2 regions of the Brevibacillus sp. FSL L8-0520 genome follow, and region 1 is predicted to be linked to the other one. Evidence: a T-box and tRNA genes for the amino acid it is inferred to sense, from the RefSeq annotation. Region 1 holds a T-box; the other holds one or more tRNA genes.
The links. A T-box is a leader RNA that pairs with one kind of tRNA and senses whether it is charged. The one in region 1 lies ahead of serS (serine--tRNA ligase), so its partner is inferred to be a tRNA-Ser.
Positions count from the first base shown of each region.

Region 2: it has a tRNA-Ser gene. The T-box ahead of serS (serine--tRNA ligase) is inferred to sense a tRNA for this amino acid. The anticodon was not compared.

Region 1 covers NZ_CP150171.1:27,679-33,450, reverse strand. The annotation lists gene aceB (malate synthase A) at 1-125, opposite strand, end outside; gene NSQ24_RS00135 (hypothetical protein) at 188-343, opposite strand; gene serS (serine--tRNA ligase) at 574-1,854, opposite strand; T-box leader at 1,917-2,142, opposite strand; gene pdxT (pyridoxal 5'-phosphate synthase glutaminase subunit PdxT) at 2,258-2,836, opposite strand; gene pdxS (pyridoxal 5'-phosphate synthase lyase subunit PdxS) at 2,845-3,729, opposite strand; gene NSQ24_RS00115 (D-alanyl-D-alanine carboxypeptidase family protein) at 3,831-5,150, opposite strand; gene guaB (IMP dehydrogenase) at 5,328-5,772, opposite strand, start outside.
Region 2 covers NZ_CP150171.1:2,106,685-2,112,456, forward strand. The annotation lists gene NSQ24_RS10495 (aldehyde dehydrogenase family protein) at 13-1,431, shown strand; tRNA gene NSQ24_RS10500 (tRNA-Ser) at 1,588-1,676, shown strand; gene NSQ24_RS10505 (DUF3817 domain-containing protein) at 1,779-2,087, opposite strand; gene NSQ24_RS10510 (acyl-CoA synthetase) at 2,655-4,229, shown strand; gene NSQ24_RS10515 (hypothetical protein) at 4,305-4,448, opposite strand; gene NSQ24_RS10520 (exo-beta-N-acetylmuramidase NamZ domain-containing protein) at 4,541-5,772, opposite strand, start outside.

The DNA.
Region 1 (5,772 bases):
AAGGCGCTCTCCAGCTTGATCAGAAACGAGATCGCTTCCGGCGTAAGTATATCGGCGTACTGCGGCGGCATTTCGCCTGTAATCAAAACATCTGCCGGGTACTGATTGGTTTGAATCGCAGTCAATATGATCTCCTCCTCTCCTTGTGCAGGAAACGTTATAATACAGGTAAATTAATCTTTGTGTATTATAGTACAGTAGGTTCAAAAAAAATGGCTTTAATCCAATAGCCCGCTTCCACTGCAATGACTGCAGGAGATACATCCGTCACCATGGCAGTGATGGCATGCTGACCCGTGATCATCGCGCCCGGCGCCGCCGCACTGGGGACAATTCTGCTCACCGTTTCCTTCACAACGATAACAATTCATCGTTAACTCCTCCCATCAACTGTATTAATACAATATTCGTAATGTTTGAAGTTATTATATAACAGTCATTTCTGTTGTGCAACACATTTTCTAAAAATTCCGCCACTCATTTAACTCTTTGTTTTTGCAGACAAAAAAGCAGCTTTCTGTATTAGAACAGAAAACTGCTTTTCTAGATAGCCAGAAATCATTTTGATCTGCATTATTTGGGAGCGATTTTCTCCAGACCACCCATATATGGACGAAGCACTTCCGGAATCAGGATGGTGCCGTCCTCCTGCTGATAGTTCTCCATCAGCGCGGCAACTGTCCGGCCAATCGCCAGTCCCGATCCATTCAATGTGTGCACGAACTCCGGCTTCGATTTGCTGTCGCGGCGGAAACGAATGTTGGCCCGACGCGCCTGGAAATCCTCAAAGTTGGAACAGGACGAGATCTCCCGGTACGTATTGTAGCTCGGAATCCACACTTCCAGGTCGTACTTTTTCGCCGCTGTAAACCCGAGGTCGCCGGTGCACATGCTCATGACACGGTAAGGCAGACCGAGCAGCTGCAGGATCTTCTCCGCATTTTTCACCAGCTTTTCCAGTTCCTCATAGGAATCTTCCGGCTTGACGAACTTCACCATCTCGACCTTGTTGAATTGATGCTGGCGAATCAGTCCGCGCGTATCGCGGCCTGCCGATCCCGCTTCCGAACGGAAACAAGCGCTGTATGCCGCATAGTAGCGAGGCAGCTCTGCACCATCCATGATCTCGTCGCGGTGCATGTTGGTTACCGGCACCTCTGCTGTCGGGATCAGGAAGTAATCTGGTCCTTCCAGCTTGAATGCGTCTTCCTCGAATTTTGGCAATTGACCTGTTCCCGTCATGCTTGTCCGGTTCACGATATACGGCGGCAGAAGCTCTTCATAGCCGTGCTCCGTCGTATGCAGATCGAGCATAAAGTTCATCAGCGCGCGCTCCAGACGGGCACCCAGTCCTTTGTAGAAAACAAATCGGCTGCCGGTCACCTTTGCCGCTGTTTCGAAGTCGATGATGCCCAGTTCTTGACCAAGCTCCCAGTGCGGTTTGGGCTCAAAAGAAAACTTTCTTGGCTCGCCCCACGTCCAGGCAACGACGTTGTCATCCTCCGACGTGCCTACCGGAACGCTCTCATGAGGAAGGTTGGGCAAGCTCAGCAGAATTTGCTCAAGCTGTTCATCGAGCTGGCGCAGTTCTTCGTCCAGCACCTTGATTCGGTCGCTTACTTCCTTCATCTCTGCGATCAGATGGTCAGCGTTCTCTTTGTTGCGCTTCAATACCGCTACCTGTTCGGATACAGTATTTCGTTTGTTCTTCAAGCCTTCCGCTTCCTGGATCAACTGGCGGCGCTTTTCATCCACCTCGGCAAACTGATCCAGTGCAGAAATATCCTCATTGCGATCCGCCAAACGGCGTCTTACTCCGTCTAAATCGTTGCGCAACACTTTTACGTCTAACATAGATACCCCTCCAACATCGTTGATTCTTCTTGCACGCAATGAAAAAACACCCGTCCCCTATGGTAAGGGACGAGTGTTGGTAACCCGCGTTGCCACCCTTGTTGATATATGCCTGCTTCCGTTTCCCGGCATATACCCGCTTGAATCCGCCGTAACGGGGCGGTGCCGGGCAAAGTTGATCCTTTGCCACTCAGAGATGGATTCCCTTGCAGACTGGGTCGGTTTTCACCTGCCACCGACTCTCTGGGCCAAGCGCTTGCAAAGTACTAGTCTCTTCATCGCGTTCCTTGTTTGTTATCTTCTATTGTTAACTGTACTACAGGTTCTATACCTGTGTAAAGATCGTGAAAAAAACCGGCACCATTATCGGTACCGGTTTTGGACATGCATCTTTTACGGACAATCAGCCGCGGTATTCCTTCACCATGTCGACGAAGTATTGATGCAACCGTGCATCCTCCGTCAACTCCGGATGGAATGCTGCCGCCAAATAATGTCCTTGCCGAGCAGCCACGATCTTTTCTTCATACTTGGCAAGTACCTGACCGGCTTCGCCTACTTCCATGATATACGGCGCGCGGATGAAAACGGCTGGATAATCCGCCGCTACTCCTGCGACAGGAAGCTCGACTTCAAAGCTTTCCTTTTGGCGGCCAAAGGCATTGCGCTCCACCTTGATATCCATCAATCCGAGATGGCAGTCGTCTTGGCCGTTTATGCGTTTGGCGAGCAAAATCGCTCCCGCACATGTACCGAATATCGGTTTTCTGGCTTGGCCAAACTCGCGCAGCGCTTCGATAAAACCGTATTTATGCATCAGCTTGCTGATGGTCGTGCTCTCTCCGCCGGGAATGACCAATCCGTCCAGATCTTCAAGCTCGTCCACTTTTTTAACTGCGACTGCTGTCGCACCTGCTGCCTCCAGCATGCGGATATGCTCAGCGACAGCTCCCTGCAAGGAAAGAACGCCAATTTTCATGATCGGTCACCTTACCATCCGCGCTCTTGCATGCGGTCTGCTTCACGCAGCTTGGAGATTTCCAGACCCGGCATAGCTGTACCCAGTCCTTTGGAGACGCGGGCAATCAGTTCATAGTCAGTGTAGTGTGTGGTTGCTTCTACGATCGCGCGAGCAAATTTCTCCGGATTTTCCGATTTGAAAATACCGGAACCTACGAATACGCCATCAGCGCCGAGCTGCATCATCAGAGCCGCATCGGAAGGGGTCGCTACACCGCCTGCTGCGAAGTTGACCACTGGCAGCTTGCCGTTTTTGTGTACGTATTCCAGCAGATCGTAAGGAGCACCGAGGTTTTTCGCTTCTGCCATCAATTCATCGTAGGACATGCTTTGCACTTTGCGAATTTGCGACTGCATGGTGCGCATGTGACGAACAGCTTCCACGATGTTTCCTGTACCTGGCTCACCTTTGGTACGGATCATGGACGCGCCTTCACCGATGCGGCGAAGAGCTTCGCCGAGGTCGCGTGCGCCACAGACAAACGGGACAGTGAATTCTTTTTTATTGATATGGTACATGTCATCAGCAGGAGTCAGGACTTCGCTCTCGTCGAGATAGTCAACACCCATGGATTCGAGAACGCGAGCTTCGACGAAATGTCCGATCCGAGCTTTTGCCATAACCGGAATCGATACAGCATTCAATACTTCTTCCACGATACCCAGATCAGCCATCCGGGCTACCCCGCCTGCTGCACGAATATCAGACGGTACGCGCTCCAGTGCCATAACGGCAACAGCGCCGGCTGCTTCTGCAATTTTTGCCTGTTCCGCATTGACAACGTCCATGATGACGCCGCCTTTTTGCATTTCCGCCATACCTCTTTTAACGCGGGAAGTTCCTACTTGTACCATTTCTAAGCCCCCTACCCAATTGTCTTGTAATGCCTGCATCACATTGTAATGGCTGTCTTAATATTCACCATTGTAATCCAAGTTTGATTTTGGGTACAACCTTATTTGCCGGTTAAGCTGCTGAAAATATTGCTAAAGAACTGGATGATGCTGCGGAAGAACAGGCGGATCCAGCTGCCTTCCTCGACTTCTTGTCCAGCTACGAGGTCGACTCCAGCCTTGGCCATGTCCTCTGGCTGCAGGTAGTCGGTTTCTTTTGTTCCCTCTTCTACAAAGGCTACCTTTCCGATTACCTGATCTTTTTTCAATGGAGCAGTGAGCTCCTGGAACGTGACGGTTGGGGTGAATTTGCTCTCTGACCCGATTTTTGTCAGAGTCATTACCGCATTGCTTGTAACTGCCGGCACAGTCAGCTCCACGCCGTTTTTCACAGGAGCGGTTTCATACCCCTTGATTGGCACGCCTTTGTCGAGTTGTTTGGTTAGCTTGAAGTTGCTGAAGCCGTAATCAAGCAGTTTTTTCGTTTCGACAAAACGCTTGGTTATTTCTGCGTTTTTACCCCCAGCTCCCATTACAACACTGATGACACGCATATTGTCTCGTACTGCTGTACCTGTAAAGCAATAACCCGCAGCGGCAGTATACCCTGTCTTTAAACCGTCTACACCTTCATAATAGTTGGGAAGGCCGGGAAGCATCCAGTTGTAGTTTGCCTTTTTTATTTCATTTGGCATACCTGCCCGGAATGTTAAACGAGGAATTTTTGCTATTTCCAGTGCTTCTGGGAAGTCCCGGATCAACGCTCTAGCCAAAATAGCCGAATCCCGTGCAGACATCAGGTTTTCTTTTTGGTCGCTTTGAATGGAGTAGGGACCTAATTCATCAGCCGGCAATCCTGTTGAAGTTAGAAACTTTGTGTTCTTCATCCCCAGTTCTTGGGCTTTTTTATTCATCATAGCTACAAAGTTTTGTTCACTGCCTGCTATTTTTTCAGCCAGCAAGACAGTTGCATCATTTGCTGACAACACCGCCATTGCCTTATACAGTTCTTTTACGGTATGTGATTCGCCCAAATTTAAGTAAACACCCGACGAATCTGACATTTTAGCAATAAAAAACGCATATTCACTTACCGGAACTTTCTCGTCCCAGGTAATCTTTTTTTGTTTTACCGCTTCATTGACCAGATACTCCGTCATCATTTTACTCATGCTGGCAGGTGGCAGTGGTTGGTCAGGGTTGAGGCTATATAATACCTTACCTGTAGAAACCTCCACTAAAATCGCCGAACTGGCAACCAACTGCAAGTCAGCCTGCGGGGCAGCTCCTGCATTTGCTGTCATGGAACCCCACGCAGTGATAAAAACAGCGACAGAAAGGAACAGACCCGTCAATCGCTTCGTCCATGTTCTCGGTTTCATTTGAATCTCTCACCCTCCCACTTCTGTCGGTCTTGGCCACTAAAGGCACGGACACACATTTGTAAGTGTACCATAGAAAGCAACCCCACTTGAAGCTTGTTTCCACTAGTTTCCCGGTAGGAATGGCTAGAAAAAAACCCCTTTCGCAAACGGAAAGGGGTTTTTGATTCGATAGTCCTACGAAATAGAGTAGTTTGGCGCTTCTTTTGTAATTTGAACATCGTGCGGATGACTCTCGCGCAAACCAGCTCCGGTAATCCGGATGAACCGGGAATTGTCGATGAGCTCCTGAATGTTTTTCGTACCACAGTAGCCCATACCTGCGCGGAGGCCACCGATCAGTTGATAGACGACATCGGCCAATGGTCCTTTGTAAGGTACGCGGCCTTCGATACCCTCAGGAACGAGCTTTTGCGCGTTTTCCTGGAAGTAGCGATCCTTGCTGCCGGCTTTCATCGCACCGATGGAGCCCATGCCGCGGTATACCTTGAAGCGGCGGCCTTGGAAGATCTCGAATTCGCCCGGGCTTTCTTCTGTTCCGGCAAACAGGCTGCCGATCATGATCGCTGATGCGCCTGCACCGATTGCTTTTGGCAAATCACCGGAGTATTTAATCCCGCCA
Region 2 (5,772 bases), 2.1 Mb from region 1:
GAGGCTGGATGGATGAAAAAAGCGTGCTACATTGGCGGGCAGTGGGTGGAGGCCAAAAACTACGCGCCGCTCTACGCTCCCTACAGCGGGGAACAGATAGCGGAAATCGCGCAGGCGGACGCCGAACTGGTAGAAAAGGCGATTTCCGCAGCTCAGGAGGCTTCGGTGGTAATGCGGCGCATGCCTGCTTATCAGCGTGCGGCTATTCTGGAGAAAATTTCATTCATCATGGACGAACGGCTGGAGGAGGCTGCCAAAATCATTGCGCTGGAGGCAGGCAAGCCGATCAAAACCGCTCGCGGCGAAGTGATCCGTACAATACAGACTTACAAATTCGCTGCGGAGGAAGCAAAAAGGATTCACGGCGAAACACTGCCGCTGGATGCCGCCATCGGAGGAGAAGGGCGCCTTGCATACACCGTGCGTGAGCCTTTGGGCGTGATTGGCGCGATCACTCCTTTCAATTTCCCGATGAATCTGGTCGCCCATAAAGTTGGTCCGGCATTGGCTGCAGGGAACACCGTCGTGCTCAAGCCGGCATCCCAGACGCCTCTCTCCGCATATTTTCTGGCGGAGGTTGCCGAGCAGGCCGGAGTGCCAGCGGGAGCACTAAATGTTGTGACCGGCAGCGGAGCAACAGTAGGCGATCTCCTCGTGACAGACCCGAGGGTGAAAGCACTGACCTTTACCGGCAGCCCGGCTGTCGGCATCGACATCCGCAATCGGGCCGGACTCAAGCGGGTTACGTTGGAGCTGGGCTCCAATTCTGCCGTCATCATCGATAAAGGGGTAAATCTCGACGAGGTCATCCCGCGCTGTATTTTTGGCGCATTTGCGTACTCCGGACAGGTATGCATCTCCGTACAGCGGATTTATGTGGTCAGGGATGAATACGAGACATTCGTGGAGCGCTTTGTGGCGGAGACCAAAAAGCTGGTCGGCGGCGACTCTCTGTCCGAGGAAGCAGACTACTCCGCGATGATTTCTCCGAAGGAAACGGATCGGGCCTTGGCCTGGATCGAGGAAGCCAGGGAGAGAGGCGCCAGGGTAGAATGCGGAGGAAAAGCAGATGGACGGGTGCTGCAGCCTACCGTATTGACAGGAGTTCCGGCAGACGCCAAACTGTCTTGCCAGGAGGTATTCGGACCGGTCGTCCTGATCAATCCGGTGGACTCTGTAGAGGAGGCGATTGAGTTCGTAAACGATTCTCGTTTCGGCCTTCAAGCCGGACTCTACACGCAAAACCTGTCACTCGCATTGAAAGCGGCAGATGAGCTGCATGTTGGCGGCGTCATGATTAACGATATCCCGACCTTCCGCGTCGACCATATGCCTTACGGCGGTGTCAAGGAAAGCGGCATGGGCCGGGAAGGAATCAAATACGCGATCGAAGAGCTAACGGAGTTAAAGCTGGTTGTCGTGAAGCGATAGGTTTCAGGAAGAGAAAGCTGCTGTCAAAGGCAATTGACAGCTGTTTTGAGGCCGGTACAGGAAACGAGCTTCCCCGTTTGGAGGAAGCTCGTTTTTGTAAAAAACGGTTGCTTTCAGTGGAATGAGTATGTTATAGTATAACTTGTTCAACCATGCGGAGGGATACCGAAGTGGTCATAACGGGGCGGTCTTGAAAACCGTTAGGCGGCAACGTCACGGGGGTTCGAATCCCTCTCCCTCCGCCATAAGAAAGCACTGCGAACAGGTCTTGCACCTGTTTTTTCTTTTTTTCAGATACCCCATCTATTCAAAAACGCTTGACGGGAGAAGGTCGTCAAGCGTTTCCTTTATGATCGCTTCATGGAAGCTTCTTCTTTTTTCAATTGTGCATCGAGAACAAAATTTCCAAACGGGATCAAAGACGCGACAAACGCGCCGAGCGCCCGCAGGATCGACCACCGGTTTGCGAAAAAGACATGGGCGAGTGCCAGCATGAACAATACGAAAAACACGCCATGCAAGGAACCGGCAATCGTCACAGCTTTTGGCATCTCCAGAAAATATTTCAGTGGCATGGCAATTCCAAGCAGGACGAGGTACGAAATTCCTTCGATGAGGCCGATAAAACGAAGACGGCCAAGGGGCGTTTTTAGCAAGGGGAACACCTCCAGTGAGTAAAGAACCAGTCTCCACTTATTCTATCGAGTTAAAGGGCATGTATCAATGGAACATAGGCAATTTTGAAATTTTTGCGATACATTTATGGCAAAAACCAAAACTTTCTTCCGTAGCCATCGACTTCATATCGCATGGTATGTACCCTTTGATATATTCTGTAGGTAAGCACTCAGACTAAACTTCTTGGGGGCTGCGGCGACTTACTAATGCAGATCGGGTCGCCGCATTTTTTTTGATTGGAGTAGGCAGGTTAACGGACCGGATTGAAACCATGCAAATATGGAAAGCGGGAGTTGTCGCGCTCGGGCAAAAAGAATTTGTCCAAGGTGCGGCTTGTTTCCGTTTACTAATATATCCCGGTTGAGTATATACTCGAATATATACTATACTATAGATACAACCTCATAACCTTGAGTTCTTCTCCCTGACTGATTTCGAGTCAGGGGTTTTTTACATTGCATGGATATATCGGGAAAGAATAATGATTCTATTTTTCTGAATATTCGTTGTATAATAGAGGCAGGAAAAATGACGGAGGGATGTCCATGAAAGAAATTAAGCGGGCGAGAAGGAATACGCTGGGAGATATTTTGCGCAGAAGCCGAGGCAGATTTCCGCAGAAGATTGCATTGCGCTTTGGGAACGAGGCGCTTACATACGAACAACTGGACATCCTGGCCAATCAGGCAGCGCATATGATTTTGGCGTCTGGACTGCAAAAGGGAGACAGGGCAGCTGTGCTCTCCCGCAATTCAATGGATTTTGTCATTCTCAACTTTGCCCTCGCCAGGGCGGGAGTGATTATGGTCCCGATCAATTACATGCTGAACGCTGACGACGTGGCCTTTATTCTGGGACATGCCGATGTGAAAGCGATCTTTGCCTCCCAGGAATTCCATCCAGTCGCCGACGAGGCGATTCGCCGATCAGGCTGTTCTCCGGTCCTGAGATGCTCGATCTCCGAAAAAACAGAGCAGGCAAATGACTGGGGCCATTTCCGTACGCAGCTCGCCCAATCGAGTACAGAGGAGCCGGAGCTGGAACTGGAGGATGACGATGTTGTGCATATTCTCTACACCAGCGGGACGGAATCCAGGCCAAAAGGAGTCATGCTGACGCATAAGAGTGTGCTGACAGAATACGTCAGTACGATTATCGACGGTGGAATGACCGAAGACGATGTCGCTATCCACGCTCTCCCGCTTTTCCATAGCGCCCAGCTGCATTGCTTCCTGGGGCCGTACGTCTACCTCGGTGCGAGCGGAATTATTTTGGAGCAGGCACAGCCTGCGCTCCTGCTGAAAACTGTCGAGGAGTACAAGGCGACACAGCTCTTTTGCCCCCCGACCGTCTGGATCGCCCTGCTCCGTTCTCCTGAATTTGCGGAGCGGGACTTGTCTTCATTAAAAAAATGCTACTACGGAGCAGCAATCATGCCTGTCGAAATCTTGAAAGAGCTGGGGCGGAGGCTCCCGAACGCGCAGTTCTGGAATTTTTACGGCCAAACAGAGGTAGCCCCGCTCGCTACTGTCCTAAAGCCCGCGGATCAAATCCGCAAAGCTGGCTCCGCCGGCAGACCGTCTCTGAATGTGGAAACGAGGATTGTCGACGATTCCGGCCAGGATGTGCCCCGCGGTACGGTGGGGGAGATCGTACACCGAACCAGCCATGCTATGCTGGGGTACTTCCGCGATGAAGAAAAAACGTCCGCAGCCTTTCAGGGAGGCTGGTTCCACAGCGGTGACCTCGGCGTCATGGACGAGGAAGGATATATTACTGTCGTTGACCGAAAAAAGGATATGATCAAATCGGGTGGAGAAAACGTCGCAAGCAGGGAGGTAGAAGAGGTGATCTACCAGCACCCGCTTGTTTCTGAAGTAGCCGTGATCGGAATCCCTGATCCATACTGGATCGAGGCGGTCGCCGCAGTCGTCGTTCCCAAAGCGGGAGAAGCCTTGACTGCCAAAGAGCTGCTTGACTTTTGCAAAGCCAGACTGTCTGCGTTTAAAGCTCCGAAGCATATCGTCCTGGCAGAAAACCTCCCGCGCAATCCAAGCGGAAAAATACTAAAACGGGAACTGCGGGCAAAGTACGAGAGTCTGGCCTCGCAGCAGAGCTAAAAAAGGCAGCCTTGTCAAAACGGATAAAGAATGCGAAAAAACCGCTTGATCGATCAGGCGGTTTTTCCCATGATTTTACGGTTCTACTTTCAGGCCTTCGAGCCAATCAGCGTAGCAGGAACTGCAAAGCAGCTCGTTCTTTTCCTCTGTCCCTTGAAAGAACGTGATGAGATGTGCCGTTTCGGATTCGTGCTCACAATAGTAGCAGGTGTAGCTCACCAGATGTTCCTCCCCATGTAGATGATCGTCAATGATATTGTTGCCGGAATAAAAACAACCAACTCACGAATGAGTTGGTTGTCGAGTCGCCATTATTTCACAGTGGCTACTGTGGATTTCTCTGCATGGATTGTTTCAAAGCGGTAACCATGTTCTTTGAGGAACTGGATTACGGCTGGAAGGGACTTGGCCGTTGCGCTCTTGGTCGCGGCGTCGTGCATCAGTACGACAATTTCTTTCTGATTTCTTACCTGCGCCTTTATATTTGCCAAGGCCGTTTCTGGCGTATACTTGCTGCTGCGGGCATCCCCGTTTGTGATATTCCAGTCAATAAACGTATAGCCGCGTTTGGCAGCCTCCGTTTTGATGGCACTCATCACCGTATGCTGGTTATTGTAGAGCGCTGCGTTCTGGTAGGTCTTGCTGACGGTATTGGTGCTGCCGCCTGGGTACCGAAAGACAGTCGGCTTGATTCCTGTTGCCTTTTCGATCAGTTGATTGCCTTTTTCCAGATCGGCGAAAAAGGAGGAGAGATCTTTATAAATCGTGCGATAGTTGTGGGAGTATGTGTGTCCTCCTACGACATGCCCTTCGGCAATCGCCCGTTTCAAGATCGCTTCGTGTCCCGGCACGCTTTTCCCTACGACGAAAAAGGTCGCCTTGACGTCATGGGCCTTGAGGATGTCCAGCACCTCAGTTGTAATTGGAGAAGGACCGTCATCAAATGTCAGATACGCCACTTTTTCCTGCGTCTGACTGCCGCCCGGCTTAGCTGGCGTCTGGTCGGCTGACGGAACTGAAGGTACGGCGGGTTTTGCCACCGGCTTCGGTTGTCCCGCCACAGACGGTTGTTTAGACTCGGGCAGTCCTGCCGATCCGCCAGACCCTGGAGTTGGCGTTGCTGTCGCAGTGCTGTTGTTTGATTGGTTCGGCAAAGGCGTTTGCGCGGCTGGCTTCGTCTGGGCTGTCGGCTTCGTCTGCGATTGTGAGCTGGCTGGACCTGGCTTGCCGGGAGCAGCAGGTTTTGCCTGTGAAATGCCCTTCTTTGATTGAATGGGCTGAACAGGAACGTAAGGCTGGTCATTGTAGATCAAATAGTTGCTGCGAAGCTTGCGAAATGCTTCCAGATCTTTTGCATACTTCTCCTCAATCTGTTTGGGGGACAGCCCCTGCTCCAGGTACTGGCCGATTTTGTTTGTTCCCATCACCAGATCAAACATCACTTTTGTCTTTCCGCTCTTCGGAACCTTGAAATGATTCAATTGATGAGCGTAGGTCAAAGCGTAAATCCCCGTTTTGGCCGGATTGAACAGATGAGGATTGG